One region of the Paraburkholderia sp. BR10923 genome, then DNA from elsewhere that is predicted to be linked to it. Evidence: predicted binding sites of a transcription regulator. Region 1 holds the regulator's gene; each other region holds the start of a gene.
The links. The regulator LexA, encoded in region 1, represses DNA repair genes until DNA is damaged. The targets are predictions, from matches to a motif close to ACTGTATNNNNATACAGT.
Positions count from the first base shown of each region.

Region 2: the regulator LexA is predicted to act here: its motif matches at 972-989, upstream of AB3X94_RS00030 (PA0069 family radical SAM protein).
Region 3: the regulator LexA is predicted to act here: its motif matches at 1,340-1,357, upstream of recA (recombinase RecA).

Region 1 is NZ_JBFPKO010000008.1:159,404-164,464, forward strand. Features, by position in the region: gene AB3X94_RS17150 (sulfate/molybdate ABC transporter ATP-binding protein) at 1-254, opposite strand, end outside; gene cysW (sulfate ABC transporter permease subunit CysW) at 255-1,259, opposite strand; gene cysT (sulfate ABC transporter permease subunit CysT) at 1,256-2,152, opposite strand; gene AB3X94_RS17165 (sulfate ABC transporter substrate-binding protein) at 2,314-3,360, opposite strand; gene lexA (transcriptional repressor LexA) at 3,673-4,323, shown strand; gene AB3X94_RS17175 (hypothetical protein) at 4,434-4,778, shown strand; gene AB3X94_RS17180 (DUF2939 domain-containing protein) at 4,898-5,061, shown strand, end outside.
Region 2 is NZ_JBFPKO010000001.1:4,151-9,211, forward strand. Features, by position in the region: gene AB3X94_RS00020 (D-amino acid dehydrogenase) at 1-232, opposite strand, end outside; gene AB3X94_RS00025 (Lrp/AsnC ligand binding domain-containing protein) at 413-901, shown strand; gene AB3X94_RS00030 (PA0069 family radical SAM protein) at 1,048-2,199, shown strand; gene AB3X94_RS00035 (NINE protein) at 2,234-2,701, opposite strand; gene AB3X94_RS00040 (sorbosone dehydrogenase family protein) at 2,899-4,083, opposite strand; gene rpsP (30S ribosomal protein S16) at 4,255-4,509, shown strand; gene rimM (ribosome maturation factor RimM) at 4,644-5,061, shown strand, end outside.
Region 3 is NZ_JBFPKO010000015.1:182,854-187,914, reverse strand. Features, by position in the region: gene recX (recombination regulator RecX) at 1-154, opposite strand, end outside; gene recA (recombinase RecA) at 162-1,238, opposite strand; gene AB3X94_RS25855 (response regulator transcription factor) at 1,493-2,290, shown strand; gene AB3X94_RS25850 (sensor histidine kinase) at 2,300-3,838, shown strand; gene AB3X94_RS25845 (MFS transporter) at 4,068-5,061, shown strand, end outside.

The DNA.
Region 1 (5,061 bases):
AGCGCGTAATGCTGGAACACGAAGCCCACCTCGCGCTCGCGCGCGCCGACCGCCGCGACGTCCTGACCTTGCAGCTCGACCTGGCCGCCGTCCGCGTATTCGAGGCCGGCGATCACGCGCAGCAGGGTCGTCTTGCCGCAACCCGACGGCCCGAGCAGCGCGACGAGTTCGCCCGGCGGAAAGTCGAGCGACACGTTGTCGAGCGCGACGAAATCGCCGAAGCGCTTTTGCAGGTTACGAACGGTGATACCCATTTACAGCTCTCCTTGCTTGAGCGGATGTCGCTGCGACGCAGGCGTGGCGTTGACGAAAAACGAATGAGAAGCGGACTGCGCGCTATTGGCCTGTGACGCATCGGCCGGCGCCGGTCCCGCATGCGCGGGCACCTCACGCGCCGCCGACAGTTCCGCCGACATATGACGCTCGGCCAGCAGCTTGAGCCCCAGTGTGACCAGTGCCAGCAGCGCGAGCAGCGAGGCCACGGCGAACGCGGCCGAGAAGTTGTACTCGTTGTAGAGGATTTCGACGTGCAGCGGCATCGTGTCGGTCTGCCCGCGAATATGGCCGGACACCACCGACACCGCACCGAACTCGCCCATCGCGCGCGCATTGCACAGAATCACGCCGTACAGCAGGCCCCACTTGACGTTCGGCAGCGTCACACGACGGAACGTCTGCCAGCCCGATGCGCCGAGCACGTGCGCGGCTTCTTCCTCGTCGTTGCCCTGCGCCTGCATCAGCGGAATCAGTTCGCGCGCGACGAACGGGAACGTGACGAAGATCGTCGCGAGCACGATGCCCGGCACCGCGAAGATGATCTGCACGTTGTGATCTTCGAGCCACGGGCCGAACCAGCCCTGCGCGCCGAACATCAGCACGTAGATCAGACCGGAGATCACCGGCGACACCGAAAACGGCAGATCGATCAGCGTGGTCAGCAGTGCCTTGCCGCGGAAGTCGAACTTCGCGATACACCACGACGCCGCGAGGCCGAACACGAGGTTCAGCGGCACAGCGATCGACGCGGTGAGCAACGTGAGCTTGATCGCCGACAGCGCATCCGGATCGGCGAGCGCTTCGAAGTAAAAACGCAGCCCCTTATTCAGCGCCTGATAGAACACCGCGGCGAGCGGCACGACCAGAAACAGCGCGAGAAACAGCAGTGCGACGCCGATCAGCAGCCAGCGCACCACGGGCGGTTCGCTGACCGGATCGGGGCGACGCGCACCGCTCGCCGGGTTGGTCGGAAGACGGCTCATTGCACACCTCCACCGATTGCCGCGACGCTCGTGGCCACTGGCGCCGGCCCCGCATTGCCGCGGCTCGTGCGCCGCTGCAGCCACCACTGCAGCGTATTGATCAGCAGCAGCATCAGGAACGACACGACCAGCATCACGACCGCGAGCGCGGTCGCGCCCGCATAGTCGTATTGCTCGAGCTTCGTGATGATCAGGAGCGACGTGATCTCCGACTTCATCGGCACATTGCCGGCGATGAAGATCACCGAGCCGTATTCGCCGAGCGCGCGCGCGAAGGCGAGCGCGAAGCCGGTCAAGAGCGCCGGGAACACGGCCGGCAGCACGACGCGGCGAAACGTGAGCCAGCGCGACGCGCCGAGGCACGCGGCCGCCTCTTCCTGCTCGCGCTCGAACTCCTCGAGCACCGGCTGCACCGTGCGCACGACGAACGGCAGGCCGATGAACGTCAGCGCGACTAGCACACCGACCGGCGTGAACGCGATCTTGATGCCGAGCGGCGCGAGGAACTGGCCGATCCAGCCGTTACCCGCATACACGGCCGCGAGCGAAATGCCCGCGACCGAGGTGGGCAGCGCGAACGGCAGATCGACGACCGCATCGACGATGCGCTTGAACGGAAACGTGTAGCGCACCAGCACCCACGCGACGAGAAAGCCGAACACCGCGTTGATCAGCGCGCCGCCGAGCGCCGAGAAGAACGTCAGCCGATACGACGCGAGCACGCGCGGCGACGCCACCGCACGCACGAACTGGTCCCAGTCGAGCGTCGCGGTTTTCAGAAAGGTCGCCGCCAATGGAATCAGCACCACGAGGCTCAAATAAGCCACCGTGATGCCGAGTGTCAGGCCAAAGCCGGGCAATGCGCTCGGCTTGCGGAAGGTCAACGTGGTCATGCTGGATACTCGTTCATGGTTGATGCTCGCGCGGTTGTTCGTGTTGCGGTGTTGCGGTGTTGCGGTACTACCGCCCTGCTGGCCAGCGGGTCCCGGTTAGCCGAAAGCGCGCCCATTGGGCGCGCCCTTGTTGCCTGTGCCCGTGCTTCAGGCGATGCTTGTTACTGCGGCTGATAAATCGAATCGAATACGCCGCCGTCCGCGAAATGGGTCTTCTGCGCGTTGGTCCAGCCGCCGAACGAATCGTCGATCGTGTACAGCTTCAGCTTCGGAAACTTCGCGGTCAGGTCGGCCGGCACCTTGTTCGAACGCGGACGATAGAAATTGCGCGCGGCGATCTCCTGCCCTTCCTCGCTATACAGAAAGTTCAGATACGCGTCGGCCAGCTTGCGCGTGCCGTGTTTGTCGACGACCTTGTCGACCACCGCGACCGGCGGCTCGGCCAGGATGCTCACCGTCGGCACCACGATCTCGAACTTGTCCGGACCGAACTCCTTCACCGACAGAAACGCCTCGTTTTCCCACGCGATCAGCACATCGCCGATACCGCGCTGCACGAAGCTGGTGGTCGCGCCGCGCGCGCCCGAATCGAGCACGCCGGCGTTCTTGTACAGCTTGCCGACGAACTCCTTGGCCTTCTGGTCGTTGCCGCCCGGCTGATGCTCGGCGTACGCCCACGCGGCCAGGTAGTTCCAGCGCGCGCCGCCGGAGGTCTTCGGATTCGGCGTCACGATCGACACGCCCGGCTTCACCAGATCGTCCCAATCCTTGATGTGCTTCGGGTTGCCCTTGCGCACCAGAAACACGATCGTCGACGTGTACGGCGAGGCGTTGTCCGGCAGACGCTTCTGCCAGTTCTTGTCGACGAGCCCCTTGTTCGCGATGGCGTCGATGTCGTAAGCGAGCGCGAGCGTCACGACGTCGGCCTGCAGACCGTCGAGCACCGAGCGAGCCTGCGCGCCCGAGCCGCCGTGCGACTGCTTGAAGGTGACGGCTTCGCCGGTCTTGGCCTTCCATTCTTTGCCGAATGCCTGATTGATGTCCTGATACAGCTCGCGCGTCGGATCGTAGGACACGTTCAGCAGCGTGGTGTCGGCGTTCGCGACGCCGCTTGCGCCCACCATGCCGAGCGTACCCGCCGCGCCGACGACAAGCGCCGTGATCAGTTTTCTGGTTCGAGCCGCGAGCCCCGTATGCCGATGGTTCATTTCAGTTTCTCTCCGCGTGATGGTCCGCTGATAAGCGTCTGGTGTTGTTTTGCGTCGCGGTCATGTGCACATGAGCGCTAACCCGGAAGCCAGTCTATCGAAGGGCTTTCATCATTAAAAATAATGTTTCTTCATTTTTTAATGCCCAAAAGTGGTAACGGCAGAGGCGCCGGCTGTTCAGACGCCGAAATCGTCGCCATGTCGCCGATAAACGACGCCCCAGCGCGCCCCTTGCGTCGAACTTAAAGTAAAGCTTGAAATGCGCCGAATACTGTATAAAAATACAGTCACCTGTTCATACATACAGTGGCCATGACCAAACTCACCGCACGACAGCAGCAGGTTTTCGATCTGATCCGCCGCGCGATCGAACGCACCGGCTTTCCGCCCACTCGCGCGGAAATTGCCGCCGAACTCGGTTTCAGCTCGGCCAATTCCGCGGAAGAGCATCTGCGCGCGCTGGCGCGCAAGGGCGTGATCGAACTCGCGGCCGGCGCGTCGCGCGGCATCCGCCTGCTGTCCGGGCAGGAGGATGCGCCGCACCAGTTCACGCTGCCGCATGCGGGCCTGATGCAGTTGTCACTGCCGCTGATCGGCCGGGTCGCGGCGGGTAGCCCGATCCTCGCGCAGGAACATATCTCGCAGCACTACGCGTGCGACCCGGCACTGTTCTCGAGCAAGCCCGACTACCTGCTGAAGGTGCGCGGCCTGTCGATGCGCGACGCCGGCATTCTCGACGGCGACCTGCTCGCGGTGCAAAAGCGCAGCGAAGCGAAAGACGGCCAGATCATCATTGCGCGGCTTGGCGACGACGTGACGGTCAAGCGTCTGAAGCGCCGGCCGAACGGCATCGAACTGATCGCCGAAAACCCCGACTACGACAACATCTTCGTGGAAACCGGCAGCGCGGATTTCGCGCTCGAAGGGATCGCGGTCGGGCTGATTCGCCCCAGCGAGTTCTGATCTTTGTTGCCGGAACGCTCGCGCCGGTTTGTCCGAACCAAGCCGCATTAACGCCCGCATTAACGCCCGCATTACGCCGCGCATTCAAGCCGCATCGTCTGGAGAGACTCATGGAACGCCTTGCCCGCCTGCTGCCTTTTCGCCAGTTCGGCCGTCTGCGCCATCTGCGCAAGCTCACGCCTTGCGCGCCGATCGACGCGCCCGCGGCGCGCACGCCGTCGCTGTTCGACGTGCCTGCCGAAGCTTGCGGTCTGCCGTCGTCGTTGCCGGCGTTTGCGCGCGTATCGCTGAATTCGGCGCTGAATGTCGCGGAGCCCGCGCGCCGCGCTCCGGTGCGGGTCTATCATGGACCGTCGCGACTGATCATGGTCGGCACCGTCGACGCCGTATGCCGTATGATCGATCGTTGCATAGCCGACGAAGCCAACGTGCACGGCGCGGTGTTCGAAGCCTGAGCGAATTCTGAGCACGCATGCAATAAGCACTTCGGATGTTCAGAGATTCGCGTGGGATGGGATCGTTTCGACCTCGCCGTGGTCGACGTTAGATCATCACTGACGTGGAGTCCCATTCGATGACAATTCCGAAACGAACACAGGGCAGCGCCACCCGGCCGCTGCTGATCACGCTGATCGTGGTGATCGTGATTGCCGCGCTGGGCTTTATTTACGCGTCACCGTATCTCGCGGTGAACAATCTCAAACGCGCGGCAGACGCGCGTGACGTGCAAACCGTCAA
Region 2 (5,061 bases), on a different contig from region 1:
GGATCGCGAGCGGCGCGTGCTTCTGGAACATCCACTTGACGGCCTTCAGCGGCACGCCCGGCGCGGCCCACGGCGACGCGTAGCCCGGCGAGATCTGGCCCGCGTTGGCAAAGCTGGTTTCGAGCGCCGGGCTGGCCTCGCGATCGATGACGGTCACTTCGTGACCGGCGCGTGCAAGGTAGTACGCGCTCGTTACACCGACGACGCCACTGCCCAAAACGACGACTCGCATAGCTGCTCCAGATGTCCAAAAATTGAGTGAGGGCAAGGCGCGTTTCGCTGGATTCGATCTGCTTCGATTCAACGAGCTGCAACGTGAGGTGAAATGCCGTCTGCCCAGTGTTAACCGCTATACTATTAACAGTGAAGCAGGTTTTGTTATCGTATTTTCATCATTTTCAGCAAAAACACTATGCGTACCCAGCGCCATCCCGTGCGGGCTCTCGATAAGCTCGATCACAAGATCCTGCGGCTGTTGCAGCAGGACGGCCGTATGGCGATGAAAGACCTGGCGGAACGGGTCGGTCTGTCGGTGACACCTTGCATCGAGCGCGTCAAGCGGATGGAGCGCGACGGCGTGATCACCGGCTACTACGCGCGCGTGAATCCGGCAGAACTGGGCGCGGCGCTGCTGGTGTTCGTCGAGATCACGCTCGATCACAAGAGCGGCAACATGTTCGACCAGTTCCGCCGCGAGGTGCAGAAGATCCCCGAGGTGCTCGAGTGCCACCTCGTGTCGGGCGATTTCGACTATCTGATCAAGGCGCGCATCGGCGAAATGGCCGACTACCGCAAGTTGCTCGGCGACATCCTGCTGCAGTTGCCGGGAGCGGTGCAGTCGAAGAGCTATGTGGTGATGGAGGAAATCAAGGAGACGCTGACGATCGCGGTGACCGACTAAAGTGCCTGATCGCTGGCGGGACTGGTCGCGCATCTCGCGGCACACGAAGTGCTCGACAAACGGCGCAAATACTGTATATTTATACAGGTGTTTTGCGCCGTTTTCTTTTGGCGCTTCGTGTTTGTGCTAGCTTTGCGTGGCCCGCCGTGGATGACCCCGACACCCCTGACATTCCCGAATTTCCGATCGCGCCGCCGGCGCCTCGCAAGGGGCGCGGTGCGGTCACGAACCTGCAAGGCCGCTACGAAGTCGACCAGCGCGAGGCCGTCGACGACGGCTGGCAGGCGGCCGACGAAGACTGCGAGCCGAAGCTCCTGCGCACGCAGGTGTTCGAGGAGCCCGCCAAAACCATCCTCACACGCAACGCGTCGCCGGACATTCCGTTCAATGTGTCGCTGAATCCGTATCGCGGTTGCGAGCACGGTTGCATCTATTGCTTCGCGCGGCCCACGCACAGTTACCTGGGGTTGTCGCCGGGGCTCGATTTCGAAAGCCGCATTTACGCGAAGATCAACGCGCCCGAACTGCTCGAGCGGGAACTGTCGAAGAAATCCTATGTGCCCGAGCCGATCGCGCTAGGCGTCGCGACCGACGCATGGCAGCCGGCCGAACGCGACTTGCGACTTACGCGTCGGGTGATCGAGGTGCTCAGCGAGCGCAATCACCCGTTCGGGGCGATCACCAAATCGTCGCTGATCGAGCGCGATATCGACCTGCTCGCGCCGATGGCGGAGCGCGGGCAATTCATGGCCGCGATCACGATCACCACGCTTGACGCCGACATCGCGCGCACGCTCGAACCGCGCGCGGCCACGCCGTCGCGCCGGCTGCGCACGATCCGTACGCTCAGCGAGGCGGGCATTCCGGTCGGCGTCAGCATCGCGCCGGTTATCCCGTTCGTCACCGAACCGGACATGGAGCGCGTGCTCGAAGCGTGCGCGGAAGCGGGCGCCAGCAACGCGAGCTATATCGTGCTGCGGTTGCCGTGGGAGGTCGCGCCGCTGTTCAAGGATTGGCTGAGCGCACATTTCCCGGATCGTGCCGAGCGCGTGATGAACCGTGTGCACGACATGCGGGGCGGCAAGGATTACGACTCGTCGTTCTCGACCCGCATGAAGGGAGAGGGGTTATGGGCGGATCTGCTCAAGCAGCGCTTTCACAAGGCCGCGCGCCGGTTGGGGCTGAGCGGGCGTGACCGCGGCATTCTCGACATGTCGCACTTCCGCCGGATCGAGTCGCCGCGCGCCGGGCAGGCGAGCGCACCGGCGCGTGACAATCCGCAATTGAGGCTCTTCTAGCGCGCAGGAATGCCTGCTGGTCCCGCGACGGGTGTTACTGCGAAATCGCTTTGGCCGCTTCGACCTGGCTTTCGAAGTAGGTCTGGAACGCGAGCGCGAGACCGGTCATCAGCAGAAACGCACCGATGAGCAGCGAAAAGATCACGACGAAAATGACCGTCCAGCCCGAGCGGCTTTTGCGTTGCGTGTGGGCGTTGAATTGCGCATCCCATTTCTGATCCGGACGCAGCCCGTAGACGAGCGCGGCCAGAAACGCAGCGAACAGTGAAACCGCACCGATCGACGCAAGCACCCAGCCGAGGATCGACGCGCGCTCGGTCGCGATCAGCAGCATCACGCCGGGAATGCCGATCAGCGTGCCGAGCAGATGCGTCCAGCCGAAGATGTCCCGGATGCCATACAGATAGAAGCGGTGGGCGCCGAGGCTGCCGAACAGGAACGCCAGCGCGGCGGTGAGCGTCTTGGATCTGAAGCGCGGGGAGGTCAAGGCAACGGTGGACATGAACGCGTGGGCAGAGTGACAGGCGGTCGAAAGGAGCGGTGTGCCGCAGGGCGCGGGCCGATGCGCATTCTACGCCTGCGGCGGGCGGGTGATTACGTTGAGGGCGAGCGCCCGCGCTGAAAGCGGGGCGGCGGTACGCGCCGCAACTGGCTGAAGACCAGTGCAGCCGCTCAACCGGACATGCATGCATCCGCGCTCTACGGCGCCGAATACGTGACGCGATAGATCGCGCCGGCGGTATCGTCGCTGATCAGTAGCGAACCGTCCGGCAGCGGCAGCACGTCGGCGGGACGGCCCCACACCGATTCGCCGGGTTGCAGCCAGCCTTCGGCAAAGACTTGCTGGCGTGCGTGGCTGCCGTCAGGGTCGGTGATCACGCGCACCACGCGGTAGCCTACCTTCTTGCTGCGGTTCCACGAGCCGTGCTCGGCGATGAAGATATTGTTGCGGTAGTCGGGCGGAAACATCGGGCCGTCGTAGAAGCGCATGCCAAGCGCCGCCACGTGCGCGCCAAGCTTGACCACGGGCGGCGTGAAGTCGCTGCACGGATGATCCTTGCCGAACTCGGGGTCGGGCGTGTCGCCGCCGTGACAGTACGGAAAGCCGAAGTTCATGCCGACTCGTGACGCGCGGCTGAGCTTGTCGCTCGGAATGTCGTCGCCGAGCAAGTCGCGACCGTTGTCGGTGAACCACAGTTCGTGGGTGATCGGATGCCACGCGAAGCCAACCGAATTTCGGATGCCGCGCGCGACGACCTCGTAGTGGCTACCGTCCGGGTCCATGCGGCCAATCAGCGCAAAGCGGTCCGGATCTCTCTGGCAAATGTTGCACGGCGCGCCTTGCGGCACGTACAGCTTGCCATCCGGGCCGAACGCGATGAATTTCCAGCCGTGATGCGTGTCCGTCGGCAGCTTGTCGGTGACGACGACCGGTTTCGGCGGATCGTTCAGGTGCGAGTCGATCGCATCGAAGCGCACGATTTTCGACACGGCCGACACGTACAGCGCGCCATCGCGCCACGCGACACCGGCGGGCATCTGCAGCCCGGACGCGATCACGTGGTGGCCCGTCACCCGGCCGTTCCGCAGTTCGAGCGCATAGACGTGCCCATCGTTGCTGCCCACGTACAGAATGCCCTTGGGCGATAACGTCATCGCGCGTGCGCTCGGCACCTCGTCCGACAACACCTCGATGTGAAAGCCCGGCGGCAGTTTAATTTTTTCGATGGGTAGCGCGGCGTTTGCCGTCAACGCCTGCGCGGCGACCAACGTGGCCGCCGCCACGCGTAGGATCCGGCTGCGCGGGGTGCGCGAAAGTCCAGCAAAGCGCACGAAAAAAGCAAAAAAGGCGAATGGAAACAGGAGGTTCAGTTGGCGTTGCACACGCGCTCCTTCAGGTAATTCGGGCGTTTGAGCGGGTTCTCGCACCTCTTGTGGAAGGCCGGTGCGGCGCGGTTCCTCAGTTTATCCCGGTAAGTGTTTGTTATGGCGTCGGTTTCCCGCTATAATCGCGTGTTTCAGTCGTTCCGAACCCCGGTTTTCAAGGATTCTAGTATGGTCATCATCCGCTTGGCTCGTGGCGGCTCCAAGAAGCGCCCGTTCTACAACATCGTCGCCACCGACTCGCGCAGCCGTCGTGACGGCCGCTTCATCGAGCGCGTCGGTTTCTACAACCCGGTCGCTACGAAGGGCGAGTCCCTGCGTATCGCTCAGGATCGCCTGACGTACTGGCAAGGTGTTGGCGCGCAGCTGTCGCCGACCGTCGAGCGTCTCGTGAAGGAAGCCCAAAAGGCACAGCCGGCTGCTTGATATGGCAGCCCGCGGGCGTATCGTCGTCGGTGCGGCCGGCGGCTCGCGCAACTCGCGTGAGCAGTCCGATACGCAATTTGTGTTACTGAAGCAGACGCCAAAGCCTGCTGCGAAGTGGTTGTCGAGGTTATTCGATGTCTGAGCGTGATTCCGGCAGTTCTGGTAGCGCCAAGGCAGCTTCGCGCGCAAAGGCGTCTGGTCAGGCGTCGTTCGGCGCATTCGTCCGCAAGCCGGTCGAACGAACCGACGGCAAGGTGAAAGAGGCGCAGGCCAAGGTAGCGAACGCTGGTTCCGAAGCTGCAGAAATGCGCATCGAAACGGCGGCGAGCTGGCCGGCCGATGCGGTCGAAGTCGGCGCAATCGTCGACGCGTATGGTCTCAAAGGCTGGGTCAAGGTGGCCGCGCATGCGGATGCCGGGCAGGGCGGCGACGCCTTGCTGAGCGCGAAGCGCTGGTGGCTGCTGAAAGGCCAGGAGCGCAAATCGGCGCCGACCTTGCAGGCCAAAACGCATAGCGACAGCGTGGTCGCCCGTCTGGGTGGCATCGCTGACC
Region 3 (5,061 bases), on a different contig from region 1:
GCGGCCCGCGGCCTGAGGCGCGGTCGTGTGCGTCGAACGATTCGAACGGATCGAATGGATCGCCGGAATCTGGCGATCCATCCGCCGTGTCGCGCGGGCCGTCCGGATAGCGTCCAGAGTCGGAACCGGACAGCGGCCGGCCTTTGCGTATCACGTGATGCTTACTCTTCTTCGTCCGCGACTTCAGCGCCCGCGCCAGTCACGGCGTCCGCCATCGCGGTGACGCCCAGCGATTCGCGGATACGGTTTTCGATTTCGCGAGCGATGTCCGGATTTTCGCGCAGGAATTCACGCGCGTTGTCCTTGCCCTGACCGATCCGCTCGCCGTTGTAGCTGTACCATGCGCCAGCCTTGTCGACGATCTTCGCCTGCACGCCGAGGTCGATGATTTCGCCCTGACGCGAGATGCCCTCGCCGTACAGGATGTCGAAGATCGCTTCGCGGAACGGCGGCGACACCTTGTTCTTGACGACCTTCACGCGCGTTTCGTTGCCGATCACTTCGTCGTTCTTCTTGATCGAACCGATGCGGCGGATGTCCAGACGCACCGACGCGTAGAACTTCAGCGCATTACCGCCCGTGGTGGTTTCCGGGTTGCCGAACATCACGCCGATCTTCATGCGGATCTGGTTGATGAAGATCACGAGGCAGTTCGTGCGCTTGATCGTGCCGGTCAGCTTGCGCAGTGCCTGCGACATCAGACGCGCCTGCAGACCCGGCAGCGAGTCGCCCATTTCGCCTTCGATTTCCGCCTTCGGCACCAGCGCCGCCACCGAGTCGATCACGATCATGTCGATCGAGCCCGAGCGCACCAACGCGTCGGCGATTTCGAGCGCCTGCTCGCCGGTGTCCGGCTGCGAGACCAGCAGGTCGGCGACGTTCACGCCGAGCTTGCCCGCGTATTGAATGTCCAGCGCGTGTTCCGCGTCGATGAACGCCGCGGTGCCGCCGAGCTTCTGCATTTCGGCGATGACCTGAAGCGTCAGCGTGGTTTTACCGGACGATTCCGGACCGTAGATTTCGACCACGCGGCCGCGCGGCAAACCGCCGACGCCCAGTGCGATGTCGAGGCCGAGCGATCCGGTGGAGACCACCTGGATGTCTTCGACTGCCTCACCTGCGCCGAGCCGCATGACCGACCCTTTGCCGAACTGCTTTTCGATCTGCGCGAGCGCGGCGGCGAGAGCCTTGCTCTTTTCAGCAGTCAGTCCAGCCGAGCCTTTCTTGCTTTCTTCCATGAATCGTCCTTTGCTATGATGAACGGCGTCTGAGGCAGGTGTGCACCCGTGGTTTCACTCGAATTGAGCGGAGCCTGCAGGACATCACACGAAACGCAGACACTGTATAAAAAAACAGTGGTTTTGGCAAGCGCGATTATGATGCGAACGCGCATTTTTACTGTCGCGTCACCCCCACTACCCACAATAATGTTCGGAGACCGCTGCGCGCCGGGGCAAGCCCCACGGTGCCGGCAAAGCCAGGCTGGCGCACCATGCGAATTCTGATTGCCGAAGACGACAGCATACTCGCGGACGGTCTGGTTCGATCACTCCGCCAATCGGCCTATGCGGTCGATCACGTCAAAAGCGGCGTAGAAGCCGATACCGCGTTGTCAATGCAGACGTTCGACCTATTGATCCTCGATCTGGGCCTGCCGCGCATGTCCGGGCTCGAGGTGCTGCGCCGCCTGCGCGCGCGCAATTCGAACCTGCCTGTGCTGATCCTGACCGCCGCAGACAGTGTGGACGAACGCGTCAAAGGCCTCGACCTCGGCGCCGACGATTACATGGCCAAGCCCTTCGCGCTGAACGAACTCGAAGCCCGCGTGCGCGCGCTGACGCGGCGCGGTGCCGGCGGTGGCCCGACCGTCGTGCGGCATGGCTCACTGTCGTTCGATCAGGTGGGCCGCATCGCCTATGTCAACGACCAGGTGATCGATCTGTCCGCGCGCGAGCTCGGTCTGCTCGAAGTGCTGCTGCAACGGATCGGCCGGCTGGTCTCGAAAGAGCAGCTGGTCGACCATCTTTGCGAATGGGGCGAGGAAGTCAGCAACAACGCGATCGAAGTCTACGTGCACCGGCTGCGCAAGAAGATCGAGCCGAGCGGCGTGCGCATCATCACCGTGCGCGGGCTCGGCTACTGCCTCGAAAAAGCGGCGCCGCCGGCGAATGCGAACACGCCCGCCGCCGCTGCCGGCTCCGAGCCGCAAACGGCACAAGCGGCACAAGCGGCACCACCATCCACCGCGCCGTCGTCTGCCGCGATGCCGGCGAGCCATCACTACAAATAGAGGCCAGCGATGTCCGCACGCGCTGATCGCGCCACGGCGCACGCGGCGGACCTCGACGAGGCGCGCGACGCGCGCTACGCCAACCCGTTCGCCCCGCCCGACGAAACCGAAGCCGCCGCCGAAGCGCGTCCGCGCTCCCTGTTCGGCGAGATTCTCGACTGGATGCTCGCGCCGCTGCTGCTGCTGTGGCCGATGAGCCTCGCGGTCACCTATCTGGTCGCGAAGTCGATCGCGAACGGCCCGTTCGACCGCGCGCTCGAAACCGACGCCTATGTGCTCGCGCGCCAGATCCATCCGGTCAACGGCGTCGCGGAGCTGTCGCTGCCCGAGTCGACGCGCGATTTCCTGCGCGCCGACAACGTCGACAGCGTGTTCTTTCAGGTGCTCGGCACGCGCGGCGAGCTGGTGGCCGGCGAGCGCGACATGCCGCTGCCGCACGAGGAGGACCGCCCGCCACCGGGCCTCGTCGAATTCCGCGACGACGTGCTGCGCGGCAATGACATCCGCGTCGCGTATACGACCGTCGAGTTTCCGCAGACGCCGGGCGCGCAGCCCGTGCTGGTGCAGGTCGCCGAAACGCTCGACAAGCGCAGCCAGCTCGCCAACGACATCATCAAGGGCGTGATCCTGCCGCAGTTCGTGATTCTGCCGCTCGCGATCCTGCTCGTGTGGTTCGGGCTGTCGCGCGGGCTGGAACCGCTGCATGCGCTGCAGGCGCATATCCGCGCGCGCCGGCCGGACGATCTGTCGCCGCTCGAAGCGCGCCGCGCGCCGCCGGAAATCGAGCCGCTCGTCACGTCGTTCAACGATCTGCTCACGCGCCTCGAACAGAACATGGAGCTGCAAAAGCGCTTCATCGCCGACGCCGCGCATCAGATGAAAACGCCGCTCGCCGGCCTGCGCACGCAGGCCGAGCTTGCGCTGCGCCAGAACGCGTCGGCCGAGGTGCATCGCTCGCTCGAACAGATCGCGACCAGTTCCGAGCACGCCGCGCGGCTCGTCACACAGCTGCTCGCGCTCGCGCGCGCGGAGAACCGTCGGTCGGGGCAGATCTTCACGCCGGTCGAACTCGGCGAACTCGCCCGCAGCGCGGTGCGCGAATGGGTGCAGGCCGCGCTCGCGAAGCAGATGGACCTCGGCTACGAAGCACCCGACGAGCCGGTCGAAGTCGCTGGCAATCCGGTGATGCTGCGCGAAATGCTGTCGAATCTGATCGACAACGCGATCCGGTATACGCCGGCGGGCGGCCGCATCACCGTGCGCGTGCGCCACGACGCCCCGGCGCGGCTCGTGCATCTGGAAGTCGAGGACACCGGGCTCGGCATTCCGGCCAGCGAGCGCTCGCGCGTGGTCGAGCGCTTCTACCGGATTCTGGGCCGCGAGGGCGACGGCAGCGGCCTCGGTCTCGCGATCGTGCGCGAGATCGCGGCGATGCACGGCGGCGAACTCGCCATCGACGACAACGTCTACCAGGAGTCGCCGCGGCTCGCCGGCACGCTGGTGCGTGTCAGCTTGCAGGTGCTCGAACGGGGGCGGGACTTACCCTAACACGGCCGCATTGTCAGCTTGATCGTCTGCGAGTTTTTGAGATATTTCAGTGCGGATCGCGCAAATATCGCCGCACATTGACCGAAATTGATTGCCTGTTCGCCGGCTTACCGGACTACCCCAGGTTTTGGCGTCGAGTCAGAACGCCGTAAGTTTCCACTCCAATAATCGGTTGCACGGGGACGCCTGCGCTGGCGATCCGTGTGTATATCAATATTGGAGACGACATATGGCTACCGTTGGCGGGCAACTCTCGCACGCGCCGATGACGCGCGATGAGAAGCGGGTGATCTTCGCATCGTCGCTGGGTACGGTTTTCGAGTGGTACGACTTTTATCTGGCCGGCTCGCTTGCGGCCTTCATCAGCAAGAGCTTCTTTTCCGGCGTCAATCCGACCGCGGCGTTCATTTTCACTCTGCTCAGCTTCGCCGCGGGCTTCGCGGTGCGGCCGTTCGGCGCGATCGTATTCGGGCGGCTCGGCGACATGGTCGGGCGCAAGTACACGTTCCTGATCACGATCATCATCATGGGCCTGTCGACGTTCCTCGTCGGCTTCCTGCCGGGCTATGCCGCGATCGGCATCGCTTCGCCGGTGATCTTCATCGCGATGCGTTTGCTGCAGGGTCTCGCGCTCGGCGGCGAGTACGGCGGCGCCGCGACCTACGTGGCCGAACACGCGCCGGCGAACCGCCGCGGCTTCTACACCGCGTGGATCCAGACCACCGCGACGCTCGGCCTGTTCCTGTCGCTGCTCGTGATCCTCGGCGTGCGCACTTTCATGGGCGAAGACTCGTTCGGCGCCTGGGGCTGGCGCATTCCGTTCGTCGTGTCGATCCTGCTGCTCGCGGTGTCGGTGTGGATTCGCCTGCAACTGCATGAGTCGCCGGTGTTCGCGCGCATCAAGGCCGAGGGCAAGACCTCGAAGGCGCCGCTCTCCGAAGCGTTCGGCCAGTGGAAGAACCTGAAGGTCGTGATTCTCGCGCTGCTCGGCCTGACGGCCGGCCAGGCTGTCGTGTGGTACACGGGCCAGTTCTACACGCTGTTCTTCCTCACACAGACGCTGAAGGTCGACGGCACGAGTGCCAACATCATGATCGCGCTCGCGCTGCTGATCGGCACGCCGTTCTTCCTGTTCTTCGGCTCGCTGTCGGATCGGATCGGCCGCAAGCCGATCATCATGGCCGGTCTGCTGATCGCCGCGCTGACCTACTTCCCGCTGTTCA